DNA from 2 places in the Paenibacillus sp. FSL M7-0420 genome. Region 1 is predicted to be linked to the other one. Evidence: riboswitches for the same ligand, from Rfam matches in the RefSeq annotation. Region 1 holds a riboswitch; the other holds the start of a gene.
What was found. A riboswitch is a leader RNA that binds a small molecule or an ion and turns the genes downstream of it on or off. The one in region 1 is predicted to bind glycine.
Positions count from the first base shown of each region.

Region 1 (7,517 bases):
AGTACTGATCTCGGGTTCATTCCCCTTCAGCTTCACCAGCTCAATGCCGGTGGCGATGGAATCTTCCTTGTCGGAATCCGGTTTGTCTGAACCGAATTTCATCCAGGTCTTGCCGGCCTTGAAAGCGTCTTCAGTACTGGTTTTGGTCGTTGCAGCATCTTTATTGATGTAGCCTTTGCTGAACCAGTCGCCGTAGAGCTTCATCCGGTAGATTGCGGTGTCGGACTCCATGGAGCTGATCACCATCTTATCAGTCTTGGTATCCAGTACGATTCCGGCAGGAGCGCCGGCCACCAGCTCATAACGGAAGTTCTCCTTCATGCTCTCTCTGGTCTTGTCGAAGTAGCCCAGGGTATCGGAGCCGCTGCCGGAGAGCCAGATCGGCGCAATAGCCGGTTCCTTCTCCTTGATCGTCTGCAGCCATGGCTCCAGATCCTCCAGCGTCTCAATCGAGTTCACATCGAATCCGTATTTATCTACCAGATCCTTGCGGAACATAATGGTATGGCTCTCACCAATTTCTTTATTGGTAGGAATCGCATAGATTTTGCCGTCTACGGTTCCGCCGTCCAGGAAGCGGGGATCAAGGGTCTCCTTGATGCCTTGTCCATACTTGGCTAACAGATCATCCAGCGGAAGGAACGCGCCTTTGGCTACGTTATTGGCGAAGTCGGCCCAGTTGGGGGCGAAGGTCAGATCGACCTGTTCACCGGACTGGTAAGCCAGTGCCATCTTCTCGGCCCAGGAGGACCAAGGGAGTCCCTGGAAGTCAATCTCGGCGTTGATTTTCTCTTTGAGATACTTGTTGATCTCATCTACAACCGCCTTGGTATCATTCTGCGGGAAATTCCCGACCGTGTACACTTTCAGCTTGCGGAACGTTGAAGTATCAGGATTCGTACTGCCTTCCGTGCCTGCTGTTGCGGCTGCTGCTGTCGATTCTGCCTTGGACGGGGCGTTTGCACCCGAGTTGCCCCCGCCGCATCCGGTAATGCCCAGTATCACGGCAGTCAGAGCGGCAAGCACCGTGCCTGAGCTTCTTGTTGTTCTCATTTGTATGAACCTCCTCGAATGATAATTAGATCATATATTCTAACCGGCATTTACGCCAGAGCTAGACCGCTTAACCCTTGATCGCACCAATCGTAAGGCCCTTGGTGAAGTACTTCTGGAAGAACGGATAGATGAACAGAATCGGACCAATCGACAGCACGACCATAGCCATCCGCAGACTTTCGGTCGGAACGGATTCCTGTACCATCAGGGCGACACCGCTGCCGGCAAGCTGGGTTTTGAAGAATTCCGCCTGGCGGATCATCTGAATCATGACGTATTGCAGGGAGAACTTGTCGGTGTCATTAATGAATAGCATGGAGTTGAACCAGTCATTCCAATACATCAGTGTAGTGAACAGACCGATCGTAGCCAGAACAGGCAGGGAGATCGGAAGCACAAGCTGGAAGAATATCCGCCATTCCGAAGCCCCGTCCAGCTTGCCGGATTCAATCATCTCCTCCGGGATCGTCTGCTGGAAGAAGGTACGGGTGATGAAGATATAGAAGGCATTGGACAGGCCGGGCAGGATCAGCGCAACCAGCGAGTCCTTCAGATCGAGATAGTTCACGTACAGCAGATAGAAGGGGACAAGCCCTCCCGAGAACAGCATGGTGATCAGCAGGTAGAAGTTGAATGTTTTTTTGAAGGGAAAATCCTTCCGGTAGAGCGGATACGCATACAGCGCAATCAGCAGCACGGCCAGCACCGTTCCGATCACCGTAACCGTCAGGCTGACGCCATACGCCTTAACCAGTGTCTCCGAATGCTTGAACAGATATTGGTACGCAGACGCATCGATATGATCGGGCCAGAACTTGTAACCCTGCAGCGTCAAGGCCTTCTCGTTGGTTAAGGAGATGGCGACAATGAGCAGGATCGGCAGAATACATGCCAGGCTGAAGGCGATGAAGAATACATTCAGAATAATCTGGGCGGTAGTGGAGCCTTTGGTATAAGGGTTGCTTCGGGATGCAGTAGTCATTAGAATCCTCCGTTTCTAGAAAAGCGCCGTATCGCGGTTCAGCTTGCGGGCCAGAGCGTTCGCGCCGATGACCAGGAAGAAGCCGACGACCGATTGATAGAAGTTCGCTGCTGAGGACATCCCCAGGTCGTTGAGCTGGATCAGGCCCCGGTAGACATAGGTGTCGATGACGTCCGTAGTTGAGCGCAGCGCACCGGAGTCCAGGGTCACATGGTAGAACAGCCCGAAGTCAGAGCGGAAGATGCCGCCCATGTTAAGAATCGTGAGAATGACCATGATCGGCGTGAGCAGCGGCAGGGTAATCTTGGTGATCTGCTGCCATTTGCTGGCGCCGTCCATCACCGCAGCTTCGTACAGCTCTTCACTGATGCCGGTGATGGCTGCAAGGTAGATGACGCTGCCGATCCCGATGGAGTGCCACATTTTGGTGATCCACAGAATGTAAGGCCATGCGTTAGGATGCATATAGGCATTCACTGAGGAGTAGCCGAACATTGGCAGAATATGCTTGACCAGGAAGCCGTACTCCGGGTGCAGGAAGGCATAGACGATGAAGCTGACCACGACCATGGACAGGAAGTTCGGCATAATCATGACGGTCTGGAAGAACTTCGAAGCCAGCTTGTTTCGCACCTCATTGATCGCAATCGCCAGCGAGACGGAGAGAATGAGGCCTGAGATAATGAAGACCACATTGTACCCCACGGTGTTGATGGTTACGCGCAGGGCGTCAGAGGTGGCGAACAGGAACCGGAAGTTGTCGAGCCCGGCCCAGGGACTGCCCATAATGCCGTCCACGTAGTTGATGTTCTTGAAGGCAATGAATAATCCGAACATCGGAATATAGCAGTTGATGAAAAAGATAATCGATGTGGGCAGCAGCATCAGCAGCAGCACCCGGTATCGCACGATATTGTGCAGCAGACGGCCGAAACGGCCCTGGGGCGGTGTCGCTAACTTGGTGTTCATAGCTTGTGGTACGGGATTTGCCATAAGTTCTAACCTCACTCTACTTGTTCTGGATGAACTTATTATAGTAGAGCGGATGAACCGAATTCTTTCTTGCAAATGACCCTGTTTATTCAAAAATGACTTTGTGCAGGTAGGAGGTTATTCTGCGCTCCTGTCACAAAATAGCAGCAGGGGAACGTTATACCTGTATATTCTTAATAAGCAAAGGAGAGAAACTATGTACACGATCAGCTTAAATACGATGAAGAAAGCAATGATAGCAACAGCAGTAACTGCTGTACTCGGAGGGGCAGTTGTCGGCGGGGGATTCACTGTACCCGTAGCGGCGGCAGCCAATGTCAACAAGGATGCTAAGGCTGACAGCGCGTTCGCGGCCAGCGACAACGCCACTCTGAAGGCTGTTTTCCAGAAAGGGCTTGCTGCTGCTCCGAATCAGGCCGTGACCCAGGAGGGGGTAACCCTGACACTAACCGATCTGATCTATGACAGTAATCAACTTATCGCAGGCATCCGGCAGGAGGGAGGGACGGTGGACAAGAACGGTTCTTTCATGGACCAGACCAGGAATATGGACGTGTTAATCAATGGGAAAAAGCTGCTGTTTGATACTTCCATCATTCCCAATTTGGAAGATACGGACACAGCCTTGATCTATTTGAGTAAGGGAGCCATGAAGCAGCAAATCCCGGACAAATTCGACCTGACGCTGAAGGCATACGCCAACGGGGTGAAGGAGCCGTTTATTTTTAAAGTTCAAGTAAACAAGCTGGGAACCCTGTTAAGCCTGAAGCCGGGCGTCTCCAAGAAGAACAACAAATTCAATTATACGGTGAATTCCTTCGAGATGACCGCGTTAACGATGTCTCTGCAGGTGACCTTTAAGGGGGAAGTTCCGGCAGCGGCCAAGTCCAAGGTGAACAACCCGGAAAGAATGTTATATGACCTTGTGGACGAGAAAGGAAATGTGATTTCGCCATGGGGCAAGCCGTTTGAGAAAGTCCGGACAAGCGGTTCCGAGGAACAGAACTATAGTGCATTCCCAGCCGTTCCGAAGTCCATTAGCGTTAAGCCTTTTACGTATTCCAAAGATGCCAGCGGGAAGATGTTCAAAGACAAGCAGGGTCAGTGGGCTAAAACTTATTATAAAGACCTGGAAACCAAAATTACGGTTAAATAACATGCAATGAAGCAGTGCAGGACACCCGGCGATGACCAAGAGAGTAACAAATGATATTGACAGAAGTCTGGACTGTGCATAGAATTGAAAAATATTTACATGAAGTCAGCTTCAAATAATTAAATATTCGCAAGCTATGAAGGCTATGGATCACACTATAGCTGGAGCAGCTTCTGGAGAGACTGCGGGGAACCGCAGCGCCGAAGGGTTCACAATCTCAGGCAAAAGGACAGAAGAGTACCGGATTTGTGTTTTGCCGTGCGGATTAGCCGCTGCTGCAGAAGCTTATTTGGAACTTTTTATGAACCGGGAGATTGGATGACATCCAGTCTCCTTTTTGCGTTATTTACAGCGTTGAATTCATTAAGGGGGAAACAGGTATGGCACAGACAGAATTAAAAAGAGAGCTTGCGAACCGGCATGTTCAGCTAATCGCCATCGGAGGTACGATCGGCACAGGATTATTCCTGGGCTCAGGCAAGGCGATTCAGCAGGCCGGGCCTTCCATTATGCTCACGTATCTGATCGTGGGGATTGCCGTGTTTTTTGTGATGCGGGCGCTGGGGGAGCTGCTGCTCTCGAAGGCGGGGTATCAGTCTTTTACAGATATTGCTGAGGATTACTTGGGGCCGCGCGCGGCCTTCATTACAGGCTGGACCTACTGGTTCTGCTGGATTATGACGGCGATGGCCGATGTGATTGCGGTGGGTGTCTATGTGCAGTACTGGTTCGATATTCCGCAGTGGGTGCCGGCCGTGATCTGCCTGATCATTCTGCTCGGGCTCAATCTGCTCACGGTCAAAAGCTTCGGCGAACTCGAATTCTGGTTTGCTCTGATCAAGGTGGTTACGATTCTGGCTCTGATCGGCCTGGGGATTGTCCTGCTGGTGACCCAGTTCAAGACGGATGCTGGCTCAGTGTCAGTCCGCAATCTCTGGGAGCACGGGGGCGTGTTCCCGAACGGAGTGAAGGGCTTCCTGTTCTCCTTCCAGATGGTGGTATTCGCCTATGTCGGCGTGGAGCTGGTGGGGGTATCGGCAGCGGAGACGGCTAATCCTGAGAAAAACATCCCGTCCGCGATCAACAAAATTCCGCTGCGGATTCTCTTCTTCTATGTCGGCGCGCTCTTCGTGCTGCTGTGCATTAATCCCTGGACCCAGCTTAGCGCGTCTGAAAGTCCGTTCGTGCGCACCTTCAGTCTGGTCGGCATTCCCGTCGCTGCGGGCATTATCAATTTCGTTGTCTTAACCTCGGCGGCCTCCGCCTGCAACAGCGGGATGTTCTCGACCAGCCGGATTCTCTACAATCTGAGCAGACGGAATCAGGCCTCCCCTCAGCTCGGCAAGCTGAACCGGAATCATGTACCTGCGAATTCCCTATTCATTTCTACTATAGTGATCTCTGCCGGGGCACTGCTCAGCAAGCTTATTCCGGGTCAGGCCTTCGGCATCGTGACTACGATCAGCGCCATTTGCTTCATCTGGGTCTGGGGCGTTGTGCTGGTCTGCCATATCAAGTATAAAAGGAACCGCCCGGACTTACATGCCACTTCCAAATTTAAAGCGCCGTTCACCCCGGTAATTAACTATGCTGTCCTGGCGCTGTTCGCCACCATTCTGATCATCATGCTCTTTGCCGATGAGACCCGTCCAGCGCTGCTGTTCACCCCGCTCTGGTTCATCCTGCTGTTCGTTCTGTATTCCATTCGAAGCCGTAAGGAGAAAAGTGAACAGGAAATCAGTATAATCAATACATAAACTGATTTCAGGATGAAGAGGGTGCAGCCGCCGCATGAACAAGACAGACCGCATGTTAGCCATCGTACTGGAGCTGCAGCGCAAAGGGGTCGTACGGGCAGAGGATCTGGCGTCCGTCTTCGAGACGAGTGTAAGAACCATCTACCGCGATATCCAGGCGCTTAGTGAAGCCGGAGTGCCAGTGGTAGGAGCTACGGGTCAGGGATATTCACTGGTAAAAGGGTATTTCCTGCCCCCGGTCAGCTTCACGGCTGAGGAGGCTGTGACCCTGCTGATCGGAACGGATTTCGTGGAGCAGCGGTTCGACACTCAGTATGGTCACCAGGCCTCCGCAGCAGGCCGGAAGATTGAAGCGGTTCTGCCGGAGGGTGTCAAGGAGAATGCCGCCCGCATCCGCCAGAGCATCCGGCTGCTGAGTACCCGTAAAGATAGGCTGCAAGGACAGGAGAAGGAGTACATGGAGCAGATCCGACGCGCGATTCTGGAGCAGCGGAAGATCAGCTTCGGGTATATAAAGGGGAGACAGGAAGCTGACGGAAGTCACCGCAGTGTCCGAACCGCCTCGCCGTATGGACTTGTCCTGAACAGAGGCGCATGGACCCTGGTTGCCTGGTGCGGGCTGCGGCAGGAGATCCGTCATTTCCGCTTATCCAGAATGAGCGGGCTTACCATTCTGGATGACCGGTTCGAAGCACCTGCGGATTTCGATCTGCACGAGTACCAGCCGGAGGATGACCGCCATGTACGCGTGTGCATTTTGGTTCAGCCGGAGATAGCGGGCAAGGCGGCTGAATCCGGGAACTTTTATCTGGAGGAAGTGGAGGACCGGGCAGACGGCAGGCTTATGACCTTCCGCGTGCGCCAGCCCGAGGACCTGCTGCAATGGGTGCTTGGCTGGGGATCGGGGGCGGTTGTCCTGGAGCCGGAAGCCTTGCGGAAGCTTGTGCGGGCCGAAGCGGCGAGAATGCTGGAACGCTACTGACATAACGTTGTCAGGAGCGGTTGTGTATATTCAGGGCAGACCGAGGAATAAAGGAGCTGCCTGAATATTATGAATAAGAATCTTATAGAAGCTTTAGAGCATTTTGAGAAGACTGCGAATCACTATCTTATGGAATTAGATACCTTCAGTATGGAGCAACTGCTGCGGCAGCCTGGTGAGGGAGAGTGGTCGCTCGGGCAGATGGTCCAGCATTTGATACAATCGGCGCTGTACATGCAGCTCCGTAATATCGATCAGTGTCTGGCCGGGAACGGGGAAGCGGCGGGGAATGAAGCAGAGATGACCCCGGAGGGTAAAGCGATTTTTGCCGGGGGCAGCTTCCCGCCTGTACGTGTTCATGTTCCGCCGTCACCGCAGTATACGCCGGTGCAGCCGGAGAGCAAGGAGCAGTTGATCCAGGGCCTGAACACGGTGGTTGAACGGATGCGGGAGACCCTGCCGAAGCTTGCGCAGGCACCTGAGCACAGCACTGTCCCTCATCCCCGGTTCGGCCCCTTGACTGCAGCAGAATGGTATCTGCTGATCGAGATGCACTACCGCCACCACTTGCTGCAGCTGGACCGGTTGAAG
Region 1 is NZ_JBBOCJ010000001.1:7,064,777-7,072,293, reverse strand. It holds gene MKX51_RS30340 (ABC transporter substrate-binding protein) at 1-1,053, opposite strand, end outside; gene MKX51_RS30335 (carbohydrate ABC transporter permease) at 1,124-2,038, opposite strand; gene MKX51_RS30330 (ABC transporter permease) at 2,054-3,031, opposite strand; gene MKX51_RS30325 (DUF5643 domain-containing protein) at 3,228-4,187, shown strand; glycine riboswitch at 4,351-4,430, shown strand; gene MKX51_RS30320 (amino acid permease) at 4,568-5,944, shown strand; gene MKX51_RS30315 (helix-turn-helix transcriptional regulator) at 5,979-6,926, shown strand; gene MKX51_RS30310 (DinB family protein) at 6,996-7,517, shown strand, end outside.

Region 2 (7,517 bases), 470 kb from region 1:
CATTGCGGCTTCACTCCTTGGCTTCTTTTGTAGAATGGGGCTTTGATGACGGCAGCCTTAAGCTGCTTGCCGCGAATCTCCACATACACCTCTGTGCCGATCTCCGTATAGGCAGCATCCAGCAGGGCAAGTCCGAGATTCCGTTTCAGTGTCGGGGATTGGGTGCCTGTCGTTACTTCACCGATCTTGACTCCGTCCGCGTACACGGGGTAGTGGGAGCGGGGAATGCCGCGGTCGATCATCTCCAGGCCCACAAGACGCCGGGGCAGACCGGCTTCCTTCTGCTTCAGCAGGGCGTCACGGCCGATGAAATCGCCTGCATCCAGCTTCACGAAGAACTGGACACCCGCTTCAAGCGGCGTAATCTCCGCCGACAGCTCCTGGCCGTACAGCGGCAGCTTGGCTTCGAAGCGGAGCGTATCGCGTGCGCCGAGTCCGGCGGGAGTCAGGCCATGGGGTGCGCCTGCGGCCAGCAGGCCGTTCCAGAGTGCTGCTGCTGTATCTGCGGGAGCATACAGTTCGAAGCCGTCCTCGCCAGTATATCCGGTACGGGAGAGCAGGACGGTGACGCCGCAGATTTCAGCATGTTCGATGAAGTGGAACGGCTTAAGCTCTGTTAGAGACACCTGCGTGACCTTGGACAGAATCGTCTCTGCCAGCGGACCCTGCAAGGCGAGCAGCAGCGTCTCATCCGAGATATTCTTCAGGGTAACACCGCTGAATTCAGCGGTAAGATGCTCCTGCAGCCACTGGAAGTCCTTGTCGATATTGGACGCATTGACGACAAGCATGTAACGCTCCTCACCCAGCCGGTATACGAGCAGATCGTCCACCACTCCGCCGCTTGGATAGAGCATCAGAGTATACTGCGCCGCGCCGTCTTCCAGGCGGCTGACATCATTCGTGGTCATTCTCTGGAGGAAGGCTTCCGCGCCCTCTCCGGTAACCATGAATTCCCCCATGTGGGATACATCGAACAGTCCGGCCTGATTGCGGACGGCTTCATGCTCCTTCACGATCCCTGTGAACTGCACCGGCAGCTCCCAGCCGCCGAAATCAATACATCTGGACTCCGCATACGCGGCATAGAGATCATAAAAAGGTGTTCTTCTCAAAGACTCCATCTCGTCACTCCCTTGGCTTTGATTACATACGAAAAAGGACAGGCGAAAGCCATTATGCACGCATGCATAAATGGACTTTCGCTCTGTCCTTTGTACCTGAGAGTTACCCTGCAGCTGTTGGTGCAGGTTTCCCCGTTGGTGATCCGTCAGCCTATGCTACAGGCCTGGATGCTCTCCAGAGATGCGTCCGGCAAAGGTCCTTTTGCCTGAGAGATTCACCCATCCCGGGCTTACTCCTTCGGCGCTGTCTTCCTGTGAGACAGTCTCTCCCTATGCCATCATTCGCAAACCATATGTTTTTCTACTGACTCCATTAAACCGGGTAACCCTCCGCCCTGTCAATCAAAAAACGTCAAAAAGTTGACAAATTTAATTTTACTGTCAGTTATATTGACATTAGGCAAGCCGATAACTTAGGCTATAACTAAATTTAGAACTCCAATTACGGAAAAGAGGCGGCTTGGAAATGAGTGAAGTGCTGGACAACCTGCTATACAGCGAAGAGCATGAGTGGGCGCAGCAGGGCGAGGGACGCGTAGTACGTGTAGGGATTACGGATCATGCGCAGCATCTGCTGGGCGATATCGTGTTTGTAGAATTTCCGGAAGTGGGTGCAGCAATCTCCGCAGGCGACAGCGTGGGCAGTATCGAATCCGTGAAGACCGTATCGGAGCTATATTCACCCGTATCCGGTAAGGTGACCAAGATCAACGATGCGCTGGAGGCCAGCCCGGAGCTGATCAATGATCAGCCTTACGGAGACGGTTGGATTTTTGAGCTGGAGCCTGATGCTGAGTTCGCAGAGGCAGTAACCGGCCTGCTGGATGCGGCAGCGTACAAGGAACTGGTTGGGGAATAAGGCTTAGCTTATTTGCGAAAGCGGCTGAATACGGCAGACTTCTCTTTATTACATTAGATGTTACTAATGTGAGAGGTCTGCCTTTTTGCGTCTGTATATCATTCTGGATACCCGAGCAGACCCGGATACAGGCCCGGAGCCAGATGCCACAACAGGGGCAGAAGAGCCAGACCTGCAAGGGAAAATGCAGAGCACAGCAGCAGGAAACGGTATCTTTTTCGCGGACGGGTGGCGGGCTTGAGCACGAAATAATACACTCCGGCTGAATAAAACGGGAAAAGCACGGCGGCGGACATCCCCATACAAACGATAAATGTCGCTTCCCCGGCAGAACTTGGAATCATGGCTTCCGGGTTATAGACCGGATTGACTTGTAAAAAGAGGAGAAGAAACGTCGAATACGCGCTCAGCAGAAGCAGGGGGAAACAGCGGATCCGCCCATTCCCGGACAAGCCGTAGAGCATCCACCAGACCCCGAACCAGGCCAGGGCGAAGATAGCTCCGGCAATAAGGTAATCAGCGCCAATGGCAATCAGCTTATCCAGCGGGTAGACGCGGGCCAGGTCTCCCCAGAAGTAGCGGGAGGAGAAGAACTGCATGAAGGCGGCAAAAAATCCGACGAAGAGGGTAAGCATCCCTTGGGCAATAATGATCATGATCAGCGAAACTGCCAGCCGCAAAAACCTGAAAACCCTGCGGCCTCCGGCGCCGCTCTGTTTGTATCCTGCATAGCGGTCTATCTCCTTATATTAGCGAATGGATATATGCTTTTGCCGCCTGCCGGTATCTGAGCAGATTCGCTCGTGGTTCCGTGCTATTCTTCCTCCTGCAGCTGACGCAGCACAATGAGTTCGACCCGGCGATTCTTCTGTCTGCCTTCGGTAGTAGCATTATCATATGCAGGTCTGGTATCCGCGTAACCGGCATACTGGAAAGTATCAGGGCTAAGGCCCTCGTTATCCAGGAAAAAGCGCAGCACAGATAATGCGCGGGCGCCGGACAGCTCCCAGTTATCCGTATATTCCGAAGCGGCGGTTACCGGAACATTGTCGGTGTGGCCTTCGATGCTGATGGTCGCGCCGATGCCGCGGAACAGGCCGGAGAGCTGGCGTAGTGCAGGGAGTGCAGGCGATTTCAGCTCAGCCTTACCCGCATCGAACAGGAAGCGGTCACTGAGCGTGATGGCAATGCCCTGCGGCTTATCCGCAACAAAAATCTGCTCACCCAGGTTATTCTCCTCCACGTATTGGGTGATAACCCACATAAGCGCAGCCAGCTTCGCCTCCTGTTCCCGAAAAGCAAGCTCGCGCGCTGACGGCTGGTGTCCAGCCCCGTCTCCTTCTTGTCCGGCTGCAGGAGTACCCGCCCCGGTTCCATCCGTCCCGTCCGCATTCGCAGAATCTGTGGCCGAAGGACCGCCAGCCGTTCCGCCGTCTTCATTATGCCCCTTCGCGACGCCAGTCCCTGTGTTTCCCTGATTGCCCTCCAGAACGCCGTTTCCGCCCTCCAGTACTGTACTTCCGCTTTTGAAGGTATCCGATAAGGAGCCGCTGACAATGGCATATTTCTGCGAGTCGAGGCTGCTCATGGCATACAGAATCACGAAGAAAATAAGCAGAAGCGTGATCAGATCCGCGTAGGTAATCATCCAGCGGTCCCGGCTCTCTTTGCCTGCGGCGGCCCGGGGCTGCCGGCGGTTTCTTTGTCTCATAGCGGGTCTCCCGGACTGGTGCTGGCGCTGCGTTTAGGGGCGTCTGCCAGGAAGGGGGCCAGCTTTTGCCGGACGAGATGCGGGTGATCCCCGTTCTGCAGGGACAGAATGCCAACAAGCAGCATCTCCATGGTGCCTAGCTCACTTTGGCTGCGGGATTTAATTTTGGAGGCAATGGGTAAAAAGAGTAGATTGGCGCTGGCTACGCCATAGAGTGTTGCTGTAAAAGCTACGGCAATGGACGCGCCCAGATTCGAAGGGTCCGTTAAGTTGCTGAGTACCCGGATCAGCCCCATAACGGTGCCGATAATGCCCATGGTCGGTGCATAGCCGCCAGCGGCTTCGAATATTTTGGCATAGCCTTCATATTTCAGTTCCTTGGCATCCATCCCAAGCTCCAGGATCTGCCGGACCTGATCCGGGTCATTGCCGTCGACAATCAGAAACAGGCCTTCACGGGTGAAGGGATCTGGATGTTCCTCCGCTCGTTTCTCCAGTGCAAGCACACCGCCGCGCCGCGTTAGTGCAGCCATAGCGATCAGTTCTTCAGCTTGTTCCCGGCTGTTATCTTGCTGCCTGCCAAAAGCCACGCGTAGCGCCGCCGGAATGCTGCGGAGCTTGGAAGCCGGGAAGCTGATGAGTACCGCCGCAAGGGTGCCGCCGAATACGATCAGGGCAGCATTGGGCTGCAGCAGGCCGGACAGGCTGCCGCCTTCCCACAGAAAACCGCCGATCATGGCGGCAATCCCGGCCAGCAGGCCGATTATTGTAGTAAAATCCATAAATTCAGGCTCCTTAAATTTCTATATATTATGGTTTGCAACAGTCTGGGCAACGCTGTATAATAAACGGGAACGTGCATTCCTATCTTCCATATTTTTCAGTATGGTATGGAGGAGGAAGCTATTGGGTTACAATTATAATATATTCATATATTCTAGACGATAGAGGGGAGACGGGCAAATGAGTGATATTGTCGTCAGTACGAAGACTTTTGAACTGGAGTCCGAGTATACACCCCAGGGCGATCAGCCTCATGCCATAGAAGAGTTATTGGACGGCATCCGGCAGGGCAAGAAGCACCAGACGCTGCTGGGAGCGACAGGTACAGGCAAGACCTTTACCATCGCACAAGTGATTTCCAAGTTGAACCGCCCCACGCTGGTTATTGCGCACAACAAGACGCTTGCTGCGCAGCTGGCGAGTGAGTTCAAAGAATTTTTTCCGAGCAATTCCGTGGATTACTTCGTCAGTTACTACGATTATTACCAGCCAGAGGCGTACATCCCTTCCTCCGATACCTACATTGAGAAAGACTCCAGCATAAATGAAGAAATCGACAAGCTCCGCCACTCGGCAACGAGCTCACTGTTCGAACGCCGTGACGTCATTATCGTGGCGAGCGTGTCCTGTATTTATGGTCTCGGTTCGCCGCAGGAATACGGAAGCCTGCTGCTCTCGCTGCGGGTAGGGATGGAGAAGCCGCGTAATCAGATTCTGAGCCGGCTTGTAGATATCCAGTATCAGCGTAATGATATTAATTTTGTGCGCGGTACGTTCCGTGTGCGCGGGGATGTCGTTGAGATCTTCCCGGCATCCCAGGGCGAGCATGCGATCCGGGTAGAGCTGTTCGGAGACGAGATCGAACGGATTACGGAGATTGATGTTCTGACAGGCGAGCTGATCGGCGAACGTGATCATATCGCGATTTTCCCGGCGTCCCACTTCGTTACCCAGGAAGAGACCATGCGTGTCGCGCTGGTTAATATTGAGCGTGAGCTGGAGGAGCGGCTGGCTGTGCTCCGTGAAGCGGGCAAGCTGCTGGAGGCCCAGCGGCTGGAGCAGCGGACCCGTTATGATATCGAGATGATGAAGGAAGTCGGCTTCTGTTCGGGGATCGAGAACTATTCCGGTCCGCTTACCTTCCGTGAGCCGGGAGCGACTCCTTATACACTGATGGACTATTTCCCGGATGACATGCTGATTGTGATTGACGAGTCTCATGTGACGCTGCCGCAGATCAGGGCGATGTATAACGGTGACCGTGCGCGTAAGACAGTCCTTGTAGAACACGGGTTCCGCCTGCCGTCTGCGCTGGATAACCGTCCGCTGCAATTCGAGGAATTCGAAGACAAGGTGAGCCAGATTGTATACGTGTCCGCAACACCGGGACCTTATGAGATGGAGCATTGCGACACGATGGTTCAGCAAATTATCCGTCCTACCGGTCTGCTTGATCCGATCATTGAAGTGCGCCCTACCGAAGGGCAGATCGATGATCTCATCAATGAAATCCGTGACCGGGTAGAGCGCGATGAGCGTGTTCTCGTTACCACTCTTACGAAGAAGATGTCTGAGGACCTGACGGATTACTTCAAGGAGATTGGCATCAAGGTACGTTATATGCACTCCGATATCAAGACACTGGAGCGGATGGCGATACTGCGTGATCTCCGTCTGGGCACATTCCACGTATTGGTCGGTATTAACCTGCTCAGAGAGGGTCTTGACCTGCCGGAGGTGTCGCTGGTCGCGATTCTGGATGCCGACAAGGAAGGCTTCCTCCGTTCCGAGCGTTCGCTGATCCAGACGATCGGCCGTGCCGCCCGTAACTCGGAGGGCCGGGTCATTATGTACGGGGACCGCATTACGGACTCCATGGAGAAGGCCATGAGCGAGACCCAGCGGCGGCGCGAGATTCAAATCGCCCATAATGAGAAGCACGGGATTACCCCGACGACCATCAACAAGAAGGTGCGCGATATCATCGAGGCGACCAAGGTGGCCGAGTCCAAGGCCGATTATCTCACAGGTGTCGGCGGCAAGCTGAACAAGAAAGACAAGCAGAGCCTGATGCAGCGTCTGGAGGCCGAGATGAAGGACGCCGCCAAGAACCTGCAATTCGAGCGCGCCGCCGAGCTGCGCGATGCCTTGCTTGAGCTGCGGGCAGAGTAACCCGCCGCTGAAGTTAACGATCCAGGGAACGGCGCTATTCAGGCCGTTCCTTTTGAAGATAAAGGGGCCATGCCCTTGCATATCCCGGAGGGACAGCCCGCAGTTGAGCACTTAGCGCGTATCCCGGAGGGACAGCGTGCTGTTGAAGCTCTTTGCGCATTCCGCAGGAACAGCCCGCAGTCAAGCCCTTTGCGCGTATCCCGGAGGGACAGCGTGCTGTTGAAGCTCTTTGCGCATTCCGCAGGAACAGCCCGCAGTTAAGCTCTTAGCGCGTATCCCGCAGGGACAGCGTGCACTCAAGCCCTAAGCACGTATCCCGCAAGGACAGCGTGCAGTTAAGCCCTTAGCGCGTATCCCGAAGGGACAGCGTCTGCGGCAAGCGGCAGCGAGCCGTAGCCTGATCTTGAAGTATAGCGGCCCCGTAGGGGTTAGCGGGCTCATAGCCCCAGTAGTCGTCCATTCACCCGCCTAATTCCTTCCGCCGAGCTTGCGGGTGTCCAGAGGGTGCAACCCTTGGGGCCCTCCCTTGGAAGGGAGGGTTTGGGAGGGATCGAAAATATTTTCCCAAAATGTTTTGAATTTTAATTTTCTCTTAAAGGAGAGGTACCGTTGGCACATGAAAGTATAGTAATCAAGGGCGCGAGGGCCCATAACCTCAAGAACATCGACGTAACGATTCCGCGTGACCGCTTCGTCGTGCTGACGGGACTGAGCGGCTCGGGCAAATCCTCCCTGGCCTTCGACACCATCTACGCCGAGGGTCAACGCCGGTATGTCGAGTCGTTGTCTGCCTATGCGCGCCAGTTCCTGGGCCAGATGGAGAAGCCGGATGTGGATTCCATCGACGGACTCTCCCCGGCCATATCGA
Region 2 is NZ_JBBOCJ010000001.1:6,590,735-6,598,251, reverse strand. It holds gene gcvPA (aminomethyl-transferring glycine dehydrogenase subunit GcvPA) at 1-3, opposite strand, end outside; gene gcvT (glycine cleavage system aminomethyltransferase GcvT) at 1-1,124, opposite strand, end outside; glycine riboswitch at 1,206-1,305, opposite strand; glycine riboswitch at 1,309-1,406, opposite strand; gene gcvH (glycine cleavage system protein GcvH) at 1,591-1,983, shown strand; gene MKX51_RS28335 (hypothetical protein) at 2,082-2,663, opposite strand; gene MKX51_RS28330 (flagellar motor protein MotB) at 2,798-3,694, opposite strand; gene MKX51_RS28325 (flagellar motor protein) at 3,691-4,476, opposite strand; gene uvrB (excinuclease ABC subunit UvrB) at 4,658-6,649, shown strand; gene uvrA (excinuclease ABC subunit UvrA) at 7,259-7,517, shown strand, end outside.
Region 2: linked by a shared signal. The riboswitch ahead of gcvT (glycine cleavage system aminomethyltransferase GcvT) and the one ahead of MKX51_RS30320 (amino acid permease) in region 1 are both predicted to bind glycine.